DNA from 3 places in the Colwellia aquaemaris genome. Region 3 is predicted to be linked to each of the others. Evidence: predicted binding sites of a transcription regulator. Region 3 holds the regulator's gene; each other region holds the start of a gene.
What was found. The regulator sigma-54, encoded in region 3, starts transcription at its own class of promoters, with help from an activator protein. The targets are predictions, from matches to a motif close to GTTGGCACGNNNNTNGNNT.
Positions count from the first base shown of each region.

Region 1: the regulator sigma-54 is predicted to act here: its motif matches at 3,186-3,204, upstream of AC27HL_RS07725 (DVUA0089 family protein).
Region 2: the regulator sigma-54 is predicted to act here: its motif matches at 5,890-5,908, upstream of flgF (flagellar basal-body rod protein FlgF).

Region 1 covers NZ_BAAJLV010000002.1:307,686-315,914, reverse strand. The annotation lists gene AC27HL_RS07735 (FKBP-type peptidyl-prolyl cis-trans isomerase) at 1-309, shown strand, start outside; gene AC27HL_RS07730 (RecQ family ATP-dependent DNA helicase) at 417-2,372, opposite strand; gene AC27HL_RS07725 (DVUA0089 family protein) at 2,526-3,137, opposite strand; gene guaA (glutamine-hydrolyzing GMP synthase) at 3,492-5,069, opposite strand; gene guaB (IMP dehydrogenase) at 5,197-6,669, opposite strand; gene xseA (exodeoxyribonuclease VII large subunit) at 6,859-8,205, shown strand; gene AC27HL_RS07705 (flagellar brake protein) at 8,189-8,229, opposite strand, start outside.
Region 2 covers NZ_BAAJLV010000001.1:818,523-826,751, reverse strand. The annotation lists gene flgK (flagellar hook-associated protein FlgK) at 1-1,400, opposite strand, end outside; gene flgJ (flagellar assembly peptidoglycan hydrolase FlgJ) at 1,453-2,445, opposite strand; gene AC27HL_RS03660 (flagellar basal body P-ring protein FlgI) at 2,465-3,559, opposite strand; gene flgH (flagellar basal body L-ring protein FlgH) at 3,571-4,278, opposite strand; gene flgG (flagellar basal-body rod protein FlgG) at 4,296-5,084, opposite strand; gene flgF (flagellar basal-body rod protein FlgF) at 5,107-5,850, opposite strand; gene AC27HL_RS03640 (flagellar hook protein FlgE) at 6,032-7,549, opposite strand; gene AC27HL_RS03635 (flagellar hook assembly protein FlgD) at 7,579-8,229, opposite strand, start outside.
Region 3 covers NZ_BAAJLV010000001.1:433,834-442,062, forward strand. The annotation lists gene rapZ (RNase adapter RapZ) at 1-444, opposite strand, end outside; gene ptsN (PTS IIA-like nitrogen regulatory protein PtsN) at 451-903, opposite strand; gene hpf (ribosome hibernation promoting factor) at 934-1,221, opposite strand; gene AC27HL_RS01975 (RNA polymerase factor sigma-54) at 1,259-2,767, opposite strand; gene lptB (LPS export ABC transporter ATP-binding protein) at 2,833-3,564, opposite strand; gene lptA (lipopolysaccharide transport periplasmic protein LptA) at 3,565-4,110, opposite strand; gene lptC (LPS export ABC transporter periplasmic protein LptC) at 4,076-4,642, opposite strand; gene kdsC (3-deoxy-manno-octulosonate-8-phosphatase KdsC) at 4,639-5,190, opposite strand; gene AC27HL_RS02000 (KpsF/GutQ family sugar-phosphate isomerase) at 5,187-6,152, opposite strand; gene AC27HL_RS02005 (calcium/sodium antiporter) at 6,168-7,148, opposite strand; gene mlaF (phospholipid ABC transporter ATP-binding protein MlaF) at 7,517-8,229, shown strand, end outside.

The sequences.
Region 1 (8,229 bases), on a different contig from region 3:
GAAGTCAATGCAGAAAATGCTTATGGACAACGCGAAGACGGCTTTGTACAAACGGTGCCAAAAGAAATGTTCGCCGGCATTGAAGATTTAGATGTTGGGAGCCAGCTTCGCGCAACCACTGACGAAGGCGAGCAGACGGTTATTGTAATTGATGTACAAGAAGATGAAATTACTGTTGATGGTAATCACCCACTTGCTGGAATTGATTTAAAATTTGACGTTGAAATATTAGAAGTACGTGATGCTACAGATGAAGAATTAGCACATGGTCATGTACATGGTGAAGGAGGTTGTGGGCATAGCCACTAAGACACGTTAACTAATTACGAAAGGCAGGTTGCCTAAGAGCGGCCATGCCCCCGCGCTATACCGTTCATCCTGAACATAAAGGCACTGATAAAGTGCCTTTTTTGATCTTATCTTAAAATACTTACCACCTGCGCTTTAATATCAGCGTAACGCATGTGCTGACACACGGCAAAGTAACTTAATTGACGTACTTTAGTGCGAGTAAATAGCGGCACACTCATGCCGGATAAAAACCGACAAATAGTGTCGATAGATAAACCTTTGGGCAATGTGGTTGCGGTAGCTTTTAAGCTCGAAAAGTGCTGCTGTATTTGTCCAATCGCCAGTGCAATGGTTTCTGCACTAACCGCCTGTTGCTCATTTGAATACGGTAATATTGCCACTTGCCCTCGGCATACAGAGCAATGCCCACATTGCAGCGGCGCATGTTGATCGTCAAAATAGTATGACAATTGCCTAGTCAAACATTGTTCGCTTTGAAAAAACTGTACTAGCCTATTTATACGTCCTATTTCAGCTTGCTCTTTTTCCGCAAAATATTGAAATAGTTGCTCTACTAAATTGGCATTGTCTAACATCAGCATATTGACACTAAATACCTCAGTGGCCTTTTTCGTTTCCAAAACAATATGCTGTTGCTCGGCTAAATACTCTAATGCCGAAACAATGCGTTTTCTTGGCGCTTGGAAACGCGTGTGCATCACATCAAAGTCAGGCTCGCCCCACACTTTTTTCATTTTAGCGCTTTGAAATATATGTTGTAAAAATTCAGCACGCTCACCATCAAAGCTATTAATAATTTGCTCTTTGGATGTCAAAAATTTAAATTTAAAGTCAGCAAAATAACTAAATTTAGCGGTAATAATTCCCATCAACTCTAGTTGAACCAGTAAAGTTTTTAAAGGTAATTGCTTAATATTACTGGCGTTAGACAAAGCCAGTACTTGCAGCTCCCATTGGCCATCTTGCACTTCATTGCGAATATTTTGCAATACATAATCAATGCTAGTGCACTCTGGCGTGTCGGCATAAACAAAGTTCTCTACGGTGTGAATTCCATCAAGGTTTGCTAACGTAAAACAAGCAGAGTGTTGCTTATCTCTGCCCGCACGACCTATTTCTTGACTATAGTTCTCGATTGATTTGGGTAAGTCATAATGAATAACAAAACGAATATCTGATTTATCTATGCCCATACCAAACGCAATAGTCGCAACAACAATACGGGTATTTCCTTGCATAAAGTCTTGTTGGATTTTTTTTCTGACCTCATCTTTAAAACCCGCATGATAAGCCTGAGCTTGTAGCCCTTGTAGCTGCAAAAACTCTGCAACTTTTTCTGCACTTTGTTGCAAAGTAACGTAAACAATACCGCTACCATTATTTTGCTTAATAATATTTAGCAGGACACTATTTTTTTGTTCATCGGTAACAGGTAATACAGACAGGTCCAAGTTACTGCGATAAAACCCCGTTTGCACTATATGTTTAGGCGCAATGGCAAATTTATTCGCCATATCTTGCTTAACTTGCTTGGTAGCCGTTGCCGTTAAAAGCAGCACCAAAGGAATATTTAACTCTTGTCGATATCGAGGCAATTTTAAATAGTCAGGCCGGAAATTATGACCCCATTCAGAAATACAATGCGCTTCGTCTACGACCAACATTGAGATGGCTATCGACTCTATAAATTGCCGGAAGCGTTCATTCTTAAAACGCTCCACCGACACCATTAATATTTTTATTTTTCCAGAACGAACATCTCGAATAATTTGCTGGCTTTGCTCAAACGATAAGGTAGAGTCGATACTAGCAGCTGGTATGCCTTTGGCGTGCAAAAACGCTAACTGATCCTTCATTAAAGCCAACAATGGTGATACCACAAGCGTTAAATGCGGTAAATTAATTGCCGCTAATTGATAGCAAAGAGACTTACCGGCTCCGGTTGGAAATATTGCAAGGGAAGAATCACCATTAAGCAACTGAGTAACAGTTTGCTCTTGCCCGGCTCTAAAGGTGTCAAAACCAAAATGAGATTTTAAGGAGTGTTGTAACATCGACATGCTGTACTCAAATATTCAATATCTGAGCCTAGTTTACTTTATTAGCATAGATACAACACTAACTTCGGCAACAAGCCCTGGCTCGAACGCATTACCAATGACGAAAATAGAAGCCTTGCTCAATGGCAAGGCTTCTATGTATTCACAATATTACTACTTTTTTGTTTTACGGCGAACTGCTAACCCAAATATTACCGCACCAAACAATGCTATTGACGCTGGCTCAGGAACACTAACATCAGGAGTAACATTTAATCCTAAGCCAGTTACGTTAACTAAATCATTACCTGAAATATCAAAAGCGTATTGAGAGCTTCTGCCATTATAATTAGACTGCCCAGAATTACTCCAATTTCCGGTAAATAAGTCTCCAGAAACAAAGTCGCTATTATACTGAGTTAAAACCGCAGTATATGAGCCAATATTCAACGCCTGAGAAATTAATGAGTCGTATGAATTCCCACTTGTTGCTGAAACAGTACTTGAGCCATCATCATCACTGGTAATTAGGGCACCTAGTGAGTCAAATAAGAATAACTGAGTGTCAAAGCCACCATCGGCAATAACCGTTCCCGCTAAATTAACACCACCGGCGTAACTCCAGGTAACTAAATTTACATTGGTGTTATCAGCTGTTACATCAAATGAGATATAATAACGTGCGTCATTATCATCAAAATCACCGGTAAAGGATGATGTAATTAAGCCTGCATTGGCAGTTGTAGAAAGTGCAAATGCTAAAGCGACAGCAAATATTTTTTTCATTATTATTCCTTTAAAAATTATTAGTTTGGCACGTGCCGATGCCATGCAAAGCAAAAATCCAGCCAAAACAAAATATCAATATAAATCAAAAAGTTAACTTACCGCAAAAATTCTACATATGTACAATGTAAAACAAACTGACAATTTACCTTTAAAATACAAAATGTTATAAAGAAATTATTCTAAGCTTTGAACAAAAAAACCTCATTACTTTCCAGTAATGAGGTTTTTAATAAATATTGATAGATTGCCATAACTTGAATATAGACAGCTATAAAATGTATTTTTAATTGGTAGCTAGTTTAGCAATAACTCATAATATAAGAGCTGTAGGCTAAATCTATCTGTGTAGAATTATTCCCATTCAATCGTTGCTGGCGGTTTACCAGAAATATCGTAAACTACACGAGAAATACCATCAATTTCATTGATAATACGGTTAGACACTAACCCTAAGAAATCATACGGTAAATGTGCCCAATGCGCCGTCATAAAATCAATTGTTTCAACAGCCCGCAAACTCACTACCCAGTCATATTTACGTCCATCACCCATAACACCAACCGAGCGTACAGGTAAGAAAACGGTAAATGCTTGGCTAACTTTATTGTATAAATCATGCTTATGTAGTTCTTCAATAAAAATGTGATCTGCACGGCGTAATAAGTCAGCATACTCTTTCTTCACTTCACCAAGAATACGCACACCTAAGCCAGGACCTGGAAACGGGTGGCGATAAAGCATGTCGTACGGTAAGCCAAGCTCTAAACCAATTTTACGTACTTCATCTTTAAATAATTCACGTAAAGGTTCAACTAAACCAAGCTCCATATCCTCCGGTAGGCCACCAACATTGTGGTGTGACTTAATAACATGAGCTTTACCCGTAGCAGATGCAGCTGACTCAATTACATCTGGGTAGATCGTACCTTGTGCTAACCATTTAGCATTAGTTAATTTACCGGCTTCTTCATCAAAAATTTCAACAAAAACATTGCCAATAATTTTACGTTTTTTCTCTGGATCATTTTCATCAGCAAGGCGATCTAAGAAGCGATTCTCAGCATCTACATGAATAATATTTAAGCCAAAATGATCACCAAACATATCCATTACTTGCTTACCTTCATTAAGTCGAAGTAAGCCGTTATCAACAAATACACAGGTTAGCTTGTCACCAATAGCACGATGTAAAAGCATTGCCACAACTGATGAATCAACACCACCTGAAAGACCAAGCACAACTTCGTCGTCGCCCACTTGTGCTTTCATTTTCGCAATAGCGTCTTCGATAATAGATGCTGATGTCCAAAGTTTTTCACATTGGCAAATATCAACAATAAAGTGCTCAAGAATACGCATACCTTGCTTAGTGTGAGTCACTTCAGGGTGAAATTGTACGCCGTAAAAATTCTTCTCTTCATTTGCCATTGCCGCATATTTGCAGCTAGGTGTTTGCGCAACAGCGGTAAAGCCTTCAGGAATAGCCGACACTTTATCGCCATGACTCATCCAAACATCTAGTAAAGCATTACCATTTTCGCCAACGCTATCTTCAATGGCATTAAATAGTGCCGATTTAGCAATAACTTCAACTGCAGCGTAACCAAATTCTTTATGTTCTGAGCTCTCAACGGCGCCACCTAACTGCTCGGCCATGGTTTGCATGCCGTAACAAATACCTAATACTGGCACGCCCGCATTAAATACAAACTCAGGTGCTCTTGGTGAGTCGTTTTCAGTCACTGACTCAGGGCCACCCGCTAAAATAATACCGGTTGGGTTAAAGCCTTTAATTTGCTCTTCTGTAACATCCCATGCCCAAAGTTCACAGTAAACGCCTATTTCACGCACGCGACGAGCGATTAGCTGCGTATATTGTGAACCAAAATCTAAAATTAGTATGCGGTGATCATGAATGTCTTTACTCATGTGTTTTGTTCCTAATAATATGTCTATTTAATAATGAACAGGCTGAGCCACCATATTTATAGCTCAGCCTGTTGTAAAATTTCTAATTTTTTAAAAAATAAATGGAATAATTTAAAGTTATTTCAGATTAGCCCATTCGATAATTAGGCGCTTCTTTAGTGATGGTAACGTCATGTACATGAGATTCTCCCATCCCCGCAGAAGTTATTTTCATAAACTCTGGTTTAGTGCGCATTTCTTCAATAGTCGCTGAACCGGTTAACCCCATCGAAGAGCGTAAACCGCCCATTTGCTGATGAATAATTGCTGCTACTGGCCCTTTATAAGCAACACGACCTTCAATACCTTCAGGTACCAACTTGTCAGCTTCACCATCTGATTTTTGGAAATAGCGATCACTAGAGCCTTCTTTTTGACTCATAGCACCTAACGAGCCCATACCACGGTATGACTTGTAGTATCGGCCTTGATAAAGTTCAACTTCACCCGGTGACTCTTCGGTCCCTGCAAACATGCTGCCTACCATGACACAATGCGCACCTGCCACAAGTGCTTTAGCAATATCTCCTGAAAAACGAATGCCGCCATCAGCAATAACTGGAATATCAGTATCTTTAAGCGCTTCTACAGCATTTGAGATAGCCGTTAGTTGCGGTACCCCAACACCTGTGACGATTCGCGTAGTACAAATAGAGCCTGGACCAATACCCACTTTAACCGCGTCAACACCAACATCAGCTAGTGCTTTAGCGCCTGCACCGGTTGCAACATTACCGGCAATAATTTGTAATTCTGGATACTTAGCACGGGTTTCCGCAACACGGTCAATAACCCCCTGCGAATGACCATGTGAGGTGTCAATAAGTAACACATCCACACCCGCGGCTACTAACGCATCAATACGTTCATCAGTTCCTGCACCAACACCAACAGCAGCACCAACCCGTAAGCGGCCTAGCTCATCTTTACAAGCATTAGGCTTACTTTCTGCCTTTTGATAATCCTTTACTGTGATCAACCCTTTTAGGGTAAAGGCATCGTCAACCATTAAGATTTTTTCAATGCGATGCTCATGCATTAAACTAAGAATTTCTTCGCGAGAGGCCCCTTCTTTAACCGTCACTAACTTTTCTTTTTTGGTCATTAATGCCGATACTGGCTTCGTTAAGTCCGTCTCAAAGCGTAAGTCACGACCAGTAATAATACCAACAAGCTTATTGCCTTTATCTACAACTGGAAAGCCAGAAAAACCTACATCGTCAGCTAAACGCATAGTATTTTCAATGCTAGCATCAGGGTTAACAGTTACTGGATCGGAAACAATACCGCTTTCATATTTTTTAACTTGAGAAACATTTTTTGCTTGTTCAGCAATTGTCATATTTTTGTGAATAAAACCAACACCACCTTCTTGTGCTAAGGTAATAGCTAAACGTGCTTCTGTTACTGTGTCCATAGACGCAGAAATCATAGGTACGTTTAAATTAATCTTTCGAGTTAATTTTGTTTTTAAATCGGCAGTATGAGGAAGTACCTTAGAATGAGCAGGTACCAGTAAAACATCGTCAAACGTTAACGCTTCTTGGGCAATTCTTAGCATCGCAACATCTCTCTAAAATGAGTGGTTAGGGAGGAAATATTGCGGCAGAATTTTAACCGTTTTCATCGCCAAGGTAAACTTAAAATTGTAATAAAGTGAAAATAAACTGTCGAAGATTGCCGAAACAAATATATAATACTTAGCAATTACTCCGTTATTACGCCTAAACAAGTAAAAAGTAAAACATTTATGGCTCAACAGCATATTCTACAAGTAAGTGAACTAACAAAAAAAGTACGTTTTATTCTAGAAAGTGAGATAAATACGGTCTGGTTATGTGGCGAAATATCTAATTTTGTTGCTGCTAGCTCTGGACATTGGTATTTATCCTTGAAAGATCAAAAGTCACAAGTTCGCTGTGCAATGTTTAAAGGCAATAATCGCCGAGTTAGACATAAACCTGCCAATGGTCAGCAAGTACTCGTGCGGGCAAAAGTATCTTTATACGAGCCAAGAGGTGATTTCCAACTGATAATTGAGCAAATGGAACCAGCCGGTGAAGGCTTATTACGCCAGCAATACCAACAATTAAAAAATAAATTACACAGCGAAGGTTTATTTGACCCACAATACAAACAACAAATACCTAGCATCATAAAACGTATTGGTATTATTACTTCACCAACCGGGGCCGCTGTTAAAGATATTCTGTCGGTATTAAAACGAAGAAATCCGTTATTACAGGTGGTTATTTACCCCGCCATAGTACAAGGTGAGCAAGCCAAGTTCGATATCTCACAAGCAATTCAGCTAGCCAATGAGCGTAATGAAGTTGATGTGCTAATAATAGGCCGTGGCGGCGGCTCTTTAGAAGATTTATGGGCGTTTAATGAAGAGCTTGTGGCGCGCAGTATTTTTAAATCACATATTCCAACCATTAGTGCTGTTGGTCACGAAATAGATACGGCTTTATCAGATTATGTTGCTGATATTAGAGCAGCAACCCCTTCGGCGGCTGCAGAATTAGTGTCAACAGATTTTGAAGAGATTACAAATACGCTTAAAACACTAAATCAGCGCTTAAACCATGCGATTAAACAAAAGTTAAAACTTGCAAAGCAGCAATTGTCGGTTACTCAACATAGATTAAAACAAGTAAACCCTGAGCAGCAATTACAGAGCAAGCAACAAAAATGTGATCAATTAGAGCTGCGTTTACAGCAAACCATTAATAGAGAAATGCTTCGCTTTAAACAACAACCGCAATATTTACAGCAACGCTTACTGCAAACTTCGCAAGCAATACAGATAGCACAAAAACATACTTATTCAGCACAACTTGAACAACGGCTGACAGCCGCTCAACAAAGGTTAATCAAAGGCAAAACCGAGCGCTTTGCGTCAGTATGTGAACAGCTAAACTTAGTTAGCCCACTTGCCACTATTGCTCGTGGTTATAGTGTTGTTCGTAGTAACCAAGGAAGCATAATTAAACAAATAGCTAGCGTAAAAACTAATGAGTTATTAAATATCGAAGTTAGCGACGGTATTATCAGCGCTAAAGTTACGGCAACTATAGCTAATGAGGAGATATAACCGCTTGCTGTAATAGTTTTGTCA
Region 2 (8,229 bases), 380 kb from region 3:
ACATTTGTGATATTGACAGAGCCATTACTGACATTATTGTCATTTGCCTCAACCGAAATCGCAGAACTTGCTGCAATTCCTTTCGGATCAGTAAGTGTGACATTCATAAGTGCCGCACTATTTTCTGTCGGGCGTATCGTAAAGCTATCATCTGCACTCGGCGCGCCGGTATTAACGTTAAATTCGAAGCCAAAGTTGGTTGGATAAACACCTGAGCCCACAGGGGATTCCACCAAGGTGGTTTCGCTACCATCGAGCTCATTAGTCATAATATAATCAGTGCCATCAAACTTAATGGTAAATTCATTTGTAGGTACTAATGAAACATCGGTAATCGTAGCACCTGCTTGCACCGTTCCTGCATTTTTTGACGAAGGTAATACTCTCGAGCTTTGTAATTGCGTGGTGTTAATATCAGTAAAAAAATTGGCACCTTGTTTACCATTTAAATCAAGTCCTTGGGACTGTGCTTGATTTAATGTTTCAGAAACAGCCATGGCTAAACGATTGATTTCACTACGTGCTTTAGTAACATGTTCGTCACGGTATTCAAACTTAGCTGCTATTTGCCCACCTAATCTTGAACCATCGAGTGCAACCGTGCTGTTTGGTCCAATCAATTTAAGCTGAGTTTGCATCGGATCGGGATTTCCCGCTTCAACACCCACAGTTAACGGTGTAATACCCGCCACCAATGTTGCACCACTGCCTATCATAACAGTCATAACGCCATTGGCATCTTGCACGGTATTAACAGAAGTATATTCACCTAATTCAGTAATTAACTGATCTCGTCTATCCAACAAGTCATTAGGCTGACCTTTCAAAGTTAAATCTTTATTCTGCAGAATTTGATCGTTCATTTTTGCTAATTCAACAGAGATTTGTGAAATTTTATTAGCTATTTGCTCAATTTCACCGTTGGTCGATTTTTCCAATTGGTCTAAATTATGGTTAATACTGTTGAAGTCATTAACCAAGACACTAGCTTGACTTAGGGCAATGTTACGTAGACCGATATCATTGGGGTTATCGGCAATGCCATTTACAGCTTGATAAAGCCTATCGATGGAGCCACCAATGGCCTCACCAGAAAAAGACATTATTTGGTTTAACTGATTGAGATCTAAACTAATGGAACTTGCATTGCCTAAGTTACTTTTGTTTAGCAGTTGTTCTTTATAAGAGAATTGATCATAGATGCGAGTAATGTCTTGAACATAAGTTCCTGAGCCAATAAAGTTACCGCCGTTAAAGTTGCCAATGGCTGCACCTTGCTCAGTACGCTGGCGGGTATAACCTTCGGTATTAACATTGGCTATGTTATGCCCTGTCGTCGCCAACTGCTGTTGTGCGGACAGTAAACCACTAACACCAGTTTGATAAAGATTAATCGACATGACCTAAACTCCTACAGTAACCCTATTTCGTCGTCGAAATATTTGGCTAAACTTATTTATTTAATAAGCTGGTTACTGTCCGAAGTGTTCCCATTATTTTTTTTGCGTAATTGGGGTCGGTTGCATAACCAGCACTCTGTAGGCTATGCAGAAATTGTTCCACATTTTCAGATTTTTCTAATGCACCTTGATAACGTTCACTACCAGTAAGTAAATTTAAGTAGTCATTAACACTTTGACCAATAGACTCATAAACTCTAAATGGCTCTCGTTTTTTTACCATAGCGCCATTTTCAAACTCTAAAGTTTCTTTATGAGTTTTTTCGCCAGCCCAGCGTCTATCGGCCTTAATGTTAAATAAGTTATTGGAACTTTTACCGGTCTCGGTCTTAATAATTTTTTGTCCCCAACCGGTTTCTAATGCGGCTTGCGCAATCACAACTTCAAAAGGTACATTTATTTTATCTTGCACGCGTTTAGCATCTGCCGTTAATGCGCTAACAAAGTCTTGTGGTTGTGCAAAAGTAGGATTTTGTAACTGATTTGCCAACTTCGCTAAGTTAGAGCCATTTGTTTGACGATCTTTCTCAGGATCTTGTTTACTTGACAGATCGTTGACAACATTTCGACTTGTTAACAAGGAACCTTGAGTAACACGTACACTACCCCGGCTGTCGATATTTCCATCCGAGCGTAATATGGTATGAGGCTTGTAATTTTCACTATCGCCACCGAGTTGACGTACAATAAGCTCAGATAAACCTAATGAGCCATTATTCGACATTTCCAGTGACATTTGTTGATCGTGCATGTCACGATAAAACTTGGTTGACTCTGAGTTAAATGGACTATCTGACTCCAACACTTCTTGCGCTTTGCGCATACTTTTCATCAGCATTTGCATAAAAATCGCTTCAAACTGCTTAGCAGCCTGCTCTAAAGCAGCCTCTTTACTGGCATTGTCACCAGTTTTCGCATCTTGGCGAATCGAGTTTAAGCCATTAATATCTAAAAAGTTCTGTGCGTCAGCAATGCGTGTGGTCATAATAAAAATTCATTGGTCATTAAATAATGACCAAATCTCCACGTAACGCACCGGCTTGATCTAAGGCTTCTAAAATTGCCATTACATCACCTGGCCCTGCACCAACCTGATTAATTGCGCGAACCAAGGCATCTAAGGTAACACCTGGATCAAACACAAACATGCGCGAGTCATCTTGATTTACGTCGATGATAGATTGCGTTGTCGTTACTGTATCACCGTCAGCAAAAGCATTGGGTTGCGAGACATTTTCAGTTTCATTGATAGTGACGGTAATTCCACCATGAGTAATTGCCGCCGGCAATAAGCGAACATCAGCACCTATGACTATGGTACCGGTACGCGAGTTAACAATAATTTTCGCCGATGGAGAATCTGGTTCGAACTCTAAATTTTCTAACGTTGCTAAAAAACTTACTCTGTCTGCAGCATCTCGTGGCGCCGTAACTTTCACCGATGCTGCGTCTACAGCACGTGCCGAGCCAGCAATTAAGTTGTTGATGGTGTCTGATAATCGTTTTGCGGTGGTAAAATCGGCATTGTGCAAATTAAAAGTAATATAGTCACCTGACGTAAATGGTGATATTACTTCTCGTTCAACCATAGCTCCGTTCGCAATACGGCCAACTGTGGGGGTATTAGCAATAACTTTTGAGCCATCTAAACCTTCGGCGCCTAAGCCACTTACCACTAAGCTGCCTTGGGCAACGGCATAAGCATTACCATCTAATCCCATCAAGATAGTTTGAAGTAACGTACCGCCACGTAAACTTTGCGCACTTCCCATTGACGATACTGTTACGTCAATTTTTTGCCCTGGTTTTGAAAATGCAGGTAATTCGGCATGAACCGCCACGGCTGCAACATTCTTAATTTTGGGCTTTAAATTAGGTGGCATGGTTATACCAAAATTACTCAGCATGGTTTTAAAACTCTGCTCGGTAAACGGGCTTTGTTCACCCGTGCCAGGTAAACCAACAACTAAACCATAACCTATCAATTGGTTACTACGCACACCTGCAACATCAGCGAGATCTTTTATACGTTGCGCGTTAGCACTGGATAAAGACAAAATAAATGCGAGGCAACATAAACTACAAATTAACTTTTTCATCATATTATCCTTTATAAAGGCCACCATGAACTACTGAAAAATTTAGATAGCCAACCTTGCTCTTGCGCATCGGCAAAAGCACCAGTGCCGGCGTATTGAATACGAGCATTTGCCACTTTACTTGAGGTAATGGTGTTATTTGAGCTGATATCTTGTGAGCGAATAATACCGGTTAAGCGAATATATTCGTCGCCATTGTTTAAGGTCATCCATTTTTCGCCACGAATCATTAAATTACCATTTGGTAAAACTCTTAAAACATGAACAGATATATTTCCTGACAGACTATTACCTTGGTTTGCTTTTGAATCACCTTTAAAGTCAGACTCTTGATCATAACCAAATTGAATCGACTTATTTTTAATATTAATTGGCGTGCCACCAAACCCCGTTATTGGCTGTAAAGTTGCACTATTTTCTTTCTTTAATTCAGTTTTAGCATTTTTCTGCGCTTGCGTACTTTCACTTAAAATCACCGAAATAATATCGCCGACTCGATGCGCTTTTGAGTCGGAATAAATGTTATTAACGTAATTCACTTTAAATAATGATCCCGTTGGCACCAATGGTTCATCATTCATCTCAGGTAAAATAGGCGCAAAGTCTGGATCGTCTGGCAATGTTTTTGCCTGCTCAACACTAGCGCAAGCACTCATCAATAAAGCAATAACTCCTGCACTTATGCATCTTAATTTTAATGAAGCATCTTGTTTACTCATCATCCGCTCCCTAAATCTTATAACTGCTGGTTAATATAGCTAAGCATTTGATCTACTGCTGAAATAACTTTTGAGTTCATTTCATAAACGCGTTGACTTTCAATCAGATTAACTAACTCTTCTGTGGTATTAACATTAGAAGTTTCTAACGCTCCCTGCACTATCATGCCAAAGCCAGCCAAACCTGGAACACCTTCTTGAGGCGCGCCACTAACAGCCGTTTCTACATATAAGTTTTGGCCTATAGGCTCTAATCCTGTTGGATTAACAAAATTAACGGTATTAATTTGCCCAACCACGGCTGGCTCTGCTTGCCCTTGCAACGTTACTGAAACTTCACCATCTTGCGACACTATGATACTTAGCGCGTCTTCTGGAACAGTTATCTGTGGTTGTAGTAAATAACCAGCACCAGGAGTTACGATGGAACCTTCTTCATCCATCGTAAATTGACCATTACGAGAGTAAGCCGAAGAGCCATCAGGCATTAAAATTTCAAACATACCTTCACCTTGGATCATAAGATCTAAAGCATTATCAGTGTTTAACATATCACCTTGAGTATGAATTTTTTGTGTCGCCACTACCTTAGTACCAGCACCTAGCATCAGGCCTGAAGGCATTTCAGTATCTTGTGCCGAGCGTCCACCAGGCTGATTAATGTTTTGATAAAGTAAGTCTTCAAAAACCGCTCTACTTTTCTTAAAGCCTACTGTACTGGCGTTTGCCAAGTTATTTGAAATAACCGCAATTTCTTTAGTTTGAGCATCTAAGCCTGTTTTACTGATCCATAATGCTGGGTTCATACATCACCTCGAGAAAATTTAATTAGAATGCGCGTAATAATGAAGAGGCACTTGAGTCAACTTCTTCGGCGGTTTTCATCATTTTTAACTGCATTTCAAACTGACGTTGCAGTGCGATCATATCGGTCATTTCACCAATAGGATTTACGTTACTTGATTCAATTGCGCCACTGGCGACTTTTACTGTGATATCAGCTGGCTCGACATTGCCGTCTTTACGACGAAATAGGCCGTCATTGCCTTTTTCAATAAAACGGTTATCAGGATTGACAAGCTTTATGCGGCCAACTTCTTCCTGTACAGAACTTGGTGCCCCTTCAGGCTGAACCATAATAGTTCCATCACTCGAAATATCGATATTGTTAACGGGTAAAGGTAAAAAGATTGGGCCATTATCACCGATGACTAAATCACCACTGGATGTTTCCAATGCACCGTTATCATTTAACTTAAGTTGGCCATTACGGGTATAGGCTTCGCTTCCATCTTGAGTTTGCACAGCCATCCAACCTTGGCCTTGAATGGCAAGGTCTAAATCACGTCCAGTCGTAAGAAATGCACCACTGTCAAAGTTTTGGCCTGACCTTTCCGTCATAGAAAATACGCGAGTAGGTAAACCTTCACCAAAAGCTTGCATTGAACGAGCACTAGCAAGATCAGCTTTAAAGCCCGTTGTTTTAGCGTTAGCGAGGTTATTGGCAGTAACTGATAAGGCGTGCATATTTTGTTTTGCACCGCTCATGGCGATGTACAACATCTTATCCATAAGGAACTCCACTCAAGGTAATTTCATTTACGTGGAAGAATGCAATTAAAATGCCAAGCTACAAACATTAATTTTATAGGCAGATTTTAGGACAAAAATTTTAAATTAAACTTTCACAAATAAAAAACCAGGCAACAATAAATATTTCCTGGCTTTTAAGGGATTGAGTTAGATTCAATAATTAACGAATTTGTAATATCGTTTGGTTTAATTGGTTATCTACTTCCAACGCTCGCGAGTTAGCTTGGAAATTTCGCTGTGCTGAAATCAAGTCAATCAACTCAGATGTTAAGTTAACATTAGACTGCTCAAGAGCAGAAGAGTTGATGGTACCAAACGTACCTGAACCACCTTCCCCAGCTAATGCTTCACCTGACGTGATACTTTCTTTCCAGCCAGTATTGCCCACTTGTGTTAAGCCTTGTTCATTTGCAAAGTTTACTAACGCAATACGTGATAATGGCTCTGAAGTACCATTACTGTATGTCGCACGAACTAAGCCATCTGCACCTATATCTAGGCCTGTTAGTCGACCAACGGCCAAACCATCTTGTTGAAGTGAGGTAACTTCAAAGTTTGAGGCAAATTGTGTAGGCTCATTTGGGTTTGGACCATTAGGGTCTAAATTAAAATCAATTGCTACTGTTTGAGTTGGATCTGCACCATTGGGTAAGTGATCGGTAAATGCTACCGTTCGGATGCCACCATTTCCTACTGCCGGCGACTGACTTATAAAGTCACCCGAAGAGTTATACGATAAACGAGCACCTTTTACGCCACCTGGAGCTAACGGACCACTACCAGTGCCCCCTTGTGGAGTTGTCGCTGCTATTGCATTGGCAAGTGCTGTTTTAGCAGCGTTAAGTGTTGCCAAATCAGCAGCAGTTGGCGAGGCAATAGCATCATAAGTGGCTTGTGCCGCAGCGGCCGCCGCTGTTTCAGTCACCACTAATGCATCAGCCGCAGCTTGCACAACAGGATCATCATCTAAGTCAATCACTTTACCGTCAACCGCAGCAAACATCATCCATTGGTTTGGTGCAGTGCTTGGGTTATCTTTAACAAAGTAGTAAGTCATAATATGACTGTCACCTAATGAGTCAAAAATCGTCACTGAAGTAGAGTGATTAAAGGTCAATGGATCTGCAGGGTCAAAGTTGCCTGGCGCGGTCGAGATATATGAGTCACCAGCTGGTAAGTTCATACGAATATCAACTTCTGAAGATTGCTGTGGTGCACCAGAAGCGGTTGGGATTCGAATTGGCTCAGCTGTACTTAAACTTACGGACGCAGAAGTGCCGTCAGGGTTTACAGGAAAGCCTAGTAAATGTCCGCCTTGCGAATTCACAATAAAGTTATCTTGATTTAGTTTAAACTGGCCTGCACGTGTATATGATGTTTCTAAGCTGCCTAACTCCGGCACTGTGGCAAAAAATCCATTACCTGTTATCGCCAGATCTAGCGCATTATTAGTAAACTGAATACTACCTTGGGAAAACTGCTGCGCTACATCTGCGGTTAATACACCATCACCGACTTTTGTTTTACCCGAAGATAAAAGTGAAGCAGCATAAACATCAACAAATTCTGCTCGCGACTCTTTAAAGCCTGTGGTGTTTACGTTTGCAATGTTATTGGATGTAACATCCAGGTCTTTTTGTGCGGCGTTTAATCCGCTTAATGCGATATTGAATGACATAAATTCACCTCGTAAAAAATTCTGTTAATTTAACCTTGTGTTACTTCAACAACATCCGATAGTTTCATCGAACTGCCACCATTAAGATTTAGTAATATGTTGCCGCCTGCACCTGCCAACGTGACACTATCAACTTTGCGATACGTCATGGCTTGTAATTCATTGGCCTCACCATCAACTAGGCCAGCCACACGAAAACGATAAGCGCCTTCTGGCGCCGGTTCACCATCAGAGCCCATGCCGTCCCAAGTAAAGGTAAACTCACCAGCTTTAACACTGCCAACCGGCACGGTTTGAATAATTTCACCAGCAACGTTTTCTACATAAATATTGACATTAGATGCTGGCTTATCGGTAATTAATTTACCTTTAACTTCTTCACCTTGCTCCATACCGAATACGTTATCGTCAACTAAAACGCTACGACCAACTAATGAAGAGGCTTGCAATGCTTGGCTAGATGACATTGACGCGGCAAAGTTTGTAAATTGATCATTAAGCTCCGAAACACCATCGGTTGTAGAGAATGCTGTCATTTGTGAAATCATCTCATTATTTTCTACTGGCTTAGTTGGATCTTGATGCGATAACTCTTGTGTTAACAAGGCAAAAAAGTCTTCTTGCGTTAACATGCCGCGGTTGTTATCCGCTTCTGGCGTTGTATTTTCTTGCTGCCAACG
Region 3 (8,229 bases):
TACTAGATCGGCTAATTGATGCGGTGACAATTGGCTGGTATTTATATACAAGTGCGCACGTGTAGCAATGGGTTCAAGGAGTTGCTTTTCGAGCGCAATCGCTTGGTCAAGAGCGATATTTTGTTTGATCAAGGGGTGCAAGCGTCGAGTTTCACTAAAACGTCGAATGAGATCGCTATCATCTGCGTCTAAATATAATAAATTTAGCTCAACCGCACTGGGCAAATAGTCGATTATTTCTGGTACATCATTAGGATCTGCTGGCATGTTGCGAACATCGAGACTGACGGCAACATTTTCATAATCATTAATGACTGTATGGGTTAGTGCCGGCAATAAATTAACAGGAATGTTGTCAACACAGTAATAGCCTAAGTCTTCTAAAACACGTAGCGCAACACTTTTACCAGATCCCGAGCGACCACTGACAATAATTAGCTTCATTACAATTTAACTCGCTTGTTGGATTAAGTCGAATAGTGCTTGGCTATTGTCACACTTGCGGACTTGTTTACAAAATTGTTTATCACGAAATGTTTGGGCAATGCTTTGTAGTGTACATAGGTGATTTTGGCATTCTTCTTCAGCAACAAATAAGGCGATAAAAATATCTACAGGGCGATGATCAATAGAATCAAAATTAATGGCTTGTTCGGTGGTGATAACGACGGCAATTGGTTTTTCGGCATTTTCTAAACGACCATGTGGAATGGCAATACCATTTCCAATACCTGTAGAGCCCATTTTCTCACGCTTAATTAAGCTCTCTAATAACTGAAATGTATCGTGATTGGGTAATTTCTCTGAAGCTAAGCTACTTAAATATTCTAATACACGTTTTTTGCTGGAGCCCGGAGCTGCACATATTGTGCAGTCCGGAGTTAAGATGTCTTGCAACTTCATAATTACTTCAAAGACCTAATGAGAGGGATATTAGTGTTTACTAATTTTGCCTTTATATTTTAATATTTGGCGGTCGAGCTTATCGATTAATGAATCGATAGAAGCATACATATCGCTATTTTCAGCTTTAGCATGTACTTCACTGCCACTTAGGTGAACCGTTGATTCAGCAATTTGATTAAGCTTTTCAACGGTTAAAACTACATGAACATTGTTTATATGATCAAAATGTCGCTCAAGCTTTTCAAATTTTCCATTAACATAATCACGTAATGAATCGGTAACATCGACATGGTGTCCGGTAAGATTAATTTGCATATGCTTCAATCCTCTTTTTCGGGTAAATAAACCAAACCTACAATAGGCTTTTACGTTGATTCGATGGTGGTATTGAAAGTGATTCGCGATATTTAGCGATAGTGCGTCTTGCTACTTTAATACCTTGTTCTGCCAGAATATCAGCCATTTTGCTATCACTTAGCGGCTTGGCTGGAATTTCTGCAGAAACGAGCTTTTTAATAAGTTCACGAATAGCTGTTGATGAACATTCACCGCCATTTTCGGTACTAACATGACTAGAGAAGAAATACTTTAACTCAAAAATACCTCTTGGCGTATGCATGTACTTTTGCGTAGTAACCCGAGAAATTGTTGACTCATGCATATCAACCGCTTCAGCAATGTCATTCAAAACCATAGGGCGCATTGCCTCTGGCCCGTGTTCGAAGAAGCCTTGCTGGCGTTGCACAATACAATTAGATACTTTTAACAAGGTATCGTTTCGGCTTTCTAAGCTCTTAATAAACCATTTTGCTTCTTGCAAATTTGAGCGAATAAATTGTGAGTCGGTAGAAGATTTCATTGAACGAGACATTGCCGCATATTGCTGATTCACTGAAAGCTTAGGGGCAGTGTCAGGGTTTAATTCGACCGTCCAACGACCATTTTTCTTTTCTACTGAAACATCAGGAATAACATATTGTTCTTCGCTTTTGATAACACTGTCACCTGGGCGAGGGTCAAGGGTTTGGATTAAGCGAATGACTTCACGTAATTGGTCTTCTTTTAAGCGCAGTTTTCGCATTAATTGACGGTAGTCGCGGTTACCAAGTAAATCGATATATTTACTAACAGCTAACTTGCTCTCTTCTAACCATGGCGTATCGCTGGAAAATTGATTTAACTGTATTAATAAACATTCGGGGATGGAACGAGCTGCAACACCAACTGGGTCAAATACGTTGATGCGTTTAAGTACAACTTCAACTTCATCAAGCTCTACGTCTTCTATGCCAACACTTTCCAATATTTCTTCTGCAGATACAGTTAAGTAGCCGGCTTCGTCAACCGCTTCAATAATGGCTGTAGCAATAGCTTGGTCTGTTTCTGTAAAAGGGCTTAGCTCCATTTGCCATAATAAGTGGTCTTGAATAGAGTCTTTAGTTTCACCTTGATAAGTATAATCTTCTGAGGCTGGACCTACCGCACCACTGCTAGCACCGGCACTAAAATTGTCATCCCAAGTGGTATCGTTATTTAACTCTTCCGGAATATCTGTTTTTGCTAAACCTTCGGCTGAGCTTATTTCGTCAATCGTTGGCGCTGAATCTTCGCTACCATCTGAAAGAGTGACTTCTGAGGCTTCGCCAACATTGGCTGAAAAGGCCTCTTCTAAATTATCAGGGGTGCTTTCTGAAGTGTTTACTTGATTTTCATCCATTTCAAGCAGCGGATTACTTTCAAGCGCTTCCTGAATCTCTTGCTGTAAGTCTAAAGTCGACAGTTGCAACAACTTAATTGCTTGTTGCAATTGCGGGGTCATGGTTAACTGTTGTCCGATACGGAGCTGCAGAGTAGGACGCATTTAGGTTTTCTTTTCCCTGTTACTATTTAACACATTGTTATTTTATTGCTAAAGCCTGCTATTAACTATAGCGTGAATTGTTCGCCTAGGTATACATCTCTTACATGTTGATTTGCAAGAATTTGATCCGCGTCACCTTCTGCAATTAGTTCACCATGGCTAACAATATAGGCATGTTCACATACGTCTAAGGTCTCTCGTACGTTGTGGTCGGTTATCAAAATACCTATGCCTCGTTCTTTTAAGTGTAGGATAATTTTTTTTATATCACCTACTGAAATTGGATCAACACCGGCAAATGGCTCATCTAATAAAATAAATTTAGGATCGGCGGCAAGAGCGCGAGCAATTTCAACTCGGCGACGTTCGCCACCAGATAAGCTCATTCCTAAATTATCTTTAATATGGCCGATATTAAATTCTTCTAATAAATGCTCAAGCTTTTCTTCTTTCTCGATATCTGATAATGATTTTCGAGTTTGTAAAATGGCCATGATGTTGTCATATACAGACAATTTTCGAAATATAGAGGCTTCTTGCGGTAAGTAGCCAATACCTTTGCGAGCACGTTCATGCATTGGCAGTAATGTTAAGTCTTCGTCATTTAATACGATGGCACCGCTATCATTGTTTACTAAGCCTACAATCATATAAAATGAGGTTGTTTTACCGGCGCCATTAGGGCCAAGTAAGCCGACAATTTGTCCAGCCGATACTTTTAAACTAACGTTTTTAACAACCTTTCGGCCTTTATAAGATTTCGCTAAACCCGTTGCAGATAATGTAGATTTTGACATTTAGTTCTGCTTTTCCTTTTTCTCTTTCGGTAATTCAGGTTTGTTTTTAGGTTGTAGCACTGTTTCAACAACCGTATTTTCTAAGCTTTCAGCATTGACGTATTCAGTTTCAAAGTTATAGGTGATTTTATTACCACTGACTTCACTGCCTTCTTGGGTTAGTAAGGCGTTGCCTGAAATAATGACGATTTTTTTTGCTGGTTCATATCTAATTTCATTAGCTTGTAAGTTAATTGGGCTGCCGTCTTCTAAGGTTTGTGCAAATGTAGCAGGTGAGCCTTTGGCAATATAAATTTTATCTTCGCTTTTGTCTTGGGCAATAACTTGCACTAACTCTGCGTTAATGGTGAGCGTGCCTTGCGAGATAATGACATTGTCGATATAGCTGAATATCTTGTTTTTTAGATCAGCGGCCTGTCGAGAAGAAGAAATTTTAATTTCTTGGTCAACATCAAATTTTTCAGCATTCACTGCCGGTGTTAAGAATATTGCCGTAGCAATGCAAGCTAAGCTAACTTTTAGTTTTTTTGTAAATGGTTTGTACATGTTCGGTCAATGTCATCTGAGTTGTGTTTAAGTCTACAATTAATCCTGAGCCATACATAGTAAATCCTTTACCTAATATCAGAATAGTTTGTTCTGAGCTAATAATATTACTTTTTAAGTCCATTTCTAAATTTTTGCCGTGTACTTCTTGTATTAAGCTTTCCTTGTCAGTAGCAATTAAGCGTACGCGATTTTCCAATCTAACTCGATTGTTATTATACAGTGTGCCTTCGTTAGCGGTTACTTGCCACGTTGGTTTGTTGTTTTTTGGGTATAAGGTATAACGCGGATACTCAAAGTGTGTGACATCTAATTGTGCATAATGTTCCATGCGTTGTGCTTCTACAACGTAAGATATATCGCCAGCTTCTTGATAAATATCACTATTTAAATTTTCTGCGATGAACTCTGGCTCATTACTGTTATCGAGTATATTGGTGTCAACGTCTTTAGCGTTATACCACTCCATTAAGCCATAAGTGCCAACAGCAAAAATAAAAAAAGCTATTGCTGCACCGTATATTCTATTCATATGCTTGCGCCTGTGGCATGCTCTAGCGTACTTTGACTTTGCATAATTAAATCGCAGGATTCACGAACGGCGCCAAAACCACCACGGGTATAAGTAATATAATCACAAGTATTTAATATTGCTGGATGAGCGTCATTTACAGCAATACTTAAGCCAACGTAATTTAAGCACTCAAAATCGGGCATATCGTCGCCAATATAGGCAATTTGTTCAGGTGTTAAATTCAGTGATTTTGCCATTGCTTTTAGTGCTGGTAACTTATCTTCTTGTCCTTGCACTATATGTTTAACGTTTAAGGCAGTCATGCGGGTTTGCACTATATTCGATTTTCGACCAGTAATAACAGCAACATCAACACCACTTGCTCCCAGCGCTTTTATGCCATAACCATCCTTAGTGTGAAAGGCTTTTAACTCTTCGCCAGCATTGCCTAAATATATGCGACCATCAGAAAAAACGCCGTCAATATCGCAAATGAAAAGTTTAATATTTTTAGCTTTTTGCCAAATGTTATCAGCTACTTCACCGTATAAACTGTTCAAAGTTATAACACTCCAGATTTAAGTAAATCATGCATATTCATGGCGCCAATAGGTTGGTTATTTTGATCAACTATAATCAAACCATTAATCTTTTTATCTTCCATAATCTTCAATGCTTCTGCTGCTAGCATATCTTGTTTAGCAACATAAGGTTGCTTGGTCATTACGCTAGTAATTGTATCTTGATGAATATCGACTTTTGCATCTAATATTCGACGTAAATCACCGTCGGTAAACAATCCAATCAAGGTGTTGTTGTTATCTGTAACCGCGGTCATACCTAAGCCTTTAAGTGACATTTCCACTAAGGCATCTTTGATTTTAGCATCAGCATTAACCACTGGGATACGGTCATCTTTATGCATTATATCTGTTAAACGCAATAGTAAACGCTTGCCTAAACTACCGCCTGGATGTGATAAGGCAAAATCATCGGCGGTAAAACCACGTGCATTTAATAGTGCGACAGCGATAGCATCACCCATAACTAACGTAGCTGTGGTACTGGACGTTGGCGCTAAGCCTAATGGACAGGCTTCTTGTGAAACTTTGACACAAATATGGTGATCGGCGAGTTTTGCTAATGTTGAATCAGTATTGCCGGTCATGGCAATGAGTTTGGCTCCGATGCGTTTAATAACAGGAATAATGGCGAGTACTTCGCCAGTTTCACCGGAATTTGAAATGGTCATCACCACATCATCAAGCGTGATCATACCTAGGTCTCCATGGCTGGCTTCCCCCGGATGAACAAAAAAGGATGGTGTGCCTGTGCTGGCTAATGTTGCCGCTATTTTTCCACCAATGTGCCCTGATTTTCCCATGCCGATAACAATAACTCGACCTTTACAGTTAAACATCAGCTGACAAGCTTGCGCAAATTCATCATTAATAAATGAAGCTAATTCTGCTATGGCGTTTTGTTCTATTTCAATAACGTTTTTTGCTAATTGCTTAAAATTTTTCATCTTATAAACCGCAAGTTATGCTTTAAGCTGACTAAAAAGTAAAATTTGATAACCAATAAATACCGCTAATAATAGTAAACCTTTTGCGCGTGTGATGCGAAACTTACCACTGCGGCTAAAACAGAGAATAAACAACAAAAAGGTTGTGGCAAGCATATAAGGTGCATCGCGAGATGCTGCTGCTTGATCAATAGCGCCAGGAGAAATTAATCCAGCCAATGATAGTACTGCGAGAATATTAAAGATATTTGAGCCAATGATATTACCTAAAGCTAAGTCATCTTCTTTTTTAATTATACTCATAATACTGGCGGCAAGCTCAGGCAAACTTGTGCCAACAGCTATTACCGTTAAACCAATGACTAAATCGCTTATACCGAAAGCTTTGGCAATAAAGATTGAAGAGTCAACCAAATAATTGGCGCTAAGAGGCAGAAATATCATGCCAAATATTAACCAGAAAAATGATCTTGGTTTACTTACCGCCTCAGGCACTTCTTGTTCAGCTTCTAGCACCATTTTGTCATCAATTGGGTTTTGCTTAGCGCGCTTTAATGTCACCATTAATAAGATTGCTAGATACGACACAAAACCGATAATTAATATTAAGCCTTCAATAAAGCTAAAATTACTATTTGCCAACATATAAGTTGCGATTGCGGTGATCAGTAAAATTAATGGGATTTCTCGTTTAATGGTTGAAGAGGAAACTGATAAGGGATGAAATAAAGCCGTTAAACCTAGTACCAATGCGATATTGGTAATGTTTGAACCTATAGCATTACCGACCGCTGTATCAGGGTTACCTTGAAAAGAGGCCGTTCCAGCAATCATCATTTCAGGCGCTGACGAGCCCATGGCGACAATAGTTAAACCAATGATCATAGGAGAAATGCCATAATTTCGTGCTAATGATGAGGCACCAAATACAAATTTGTCTGCACTCCACACTAAAGTGATTAGTGAAAGCAATAAGATCAAAATTTGGACGAACATTCAAAGCTCCTGTTGGCTAGGTAATTTACAATTTTGTGCGAATAATGAAATAAAGAGGAATTATAAACCAATGTTGGAATTTGATGACACCCTACTAATACTCATAACTGCTGATTTTGCCAACAAGTTTGTCGGGCAAAGATCATTATAAACTTTTTCTAAAATTTTTGGCAGATGCATTCAGCATTTTATTGATAAATCTACTTAAGCACGAAAATAAGCAACAGCAAAGTCAATCTTACACTTTATTACATTTACATACGCTTTTAGTACCAAATATTTGTGAATTTGTAATGACTGCCATCTAACCCTAAGGTAGAATTCTTTCCAATAAGACAATAATAAGCCAAGACGTTAGCCCCCAATATATGTCCGAAATTTTAGTTGATATTAAAGATATGACCTTTAAACGTGATGAGCGTGTCATTTATGATGGCATTAGTTTATCTATCCCTAAAGGTAAAGTTACCGCCATTATGGGCCCTAGCGGTATTGGTAAAACAACTTTGTTACGTCTCATTGGTGGCCAAATCAAACCAGAGTCAGGGCAAATTTTGTTTGATGGTCATGATATCCCTAAGCTATCCCGTAATGCCTTATATGATGTTCGTAAACGTATGAGTATGCTTTTTCAAAGCGGTGCGCTTTTTACCGATATGAGTGTGTACGACAACATTGCTTTTCCAATGCGTGAACATACTGAACTGTCTGAAGATTTAATTGAGAAAATGGTCTTAATGAAGTTAGAAGCGGTTGGTTTACGTGGCGCCAGAGAATTACGCCCAAGTGAACTTTCTGGTGGTATGGCGCGTAGAGCTGCATTAGCCCGAGCAATAGCATTAGATCCGGAGTTAATATTATATGATGAGCCTTTTGCTGGCCAAGATCCTATTTCAATGGGGGTGATTGTTCGCTTAATTCGTGAACTTGGACAAGCACTAGGTTTAACATCAGTTGTGGTTTCTCACGATGTTCCCGAAGTCATGAGTATTGCAGATTACATTTATATAATTGCTGAGCAAAAAATTATTGGCCAAGGTACGCCAGAGCAAATTCATAAGCAAACGTCTCCGTTAGTACA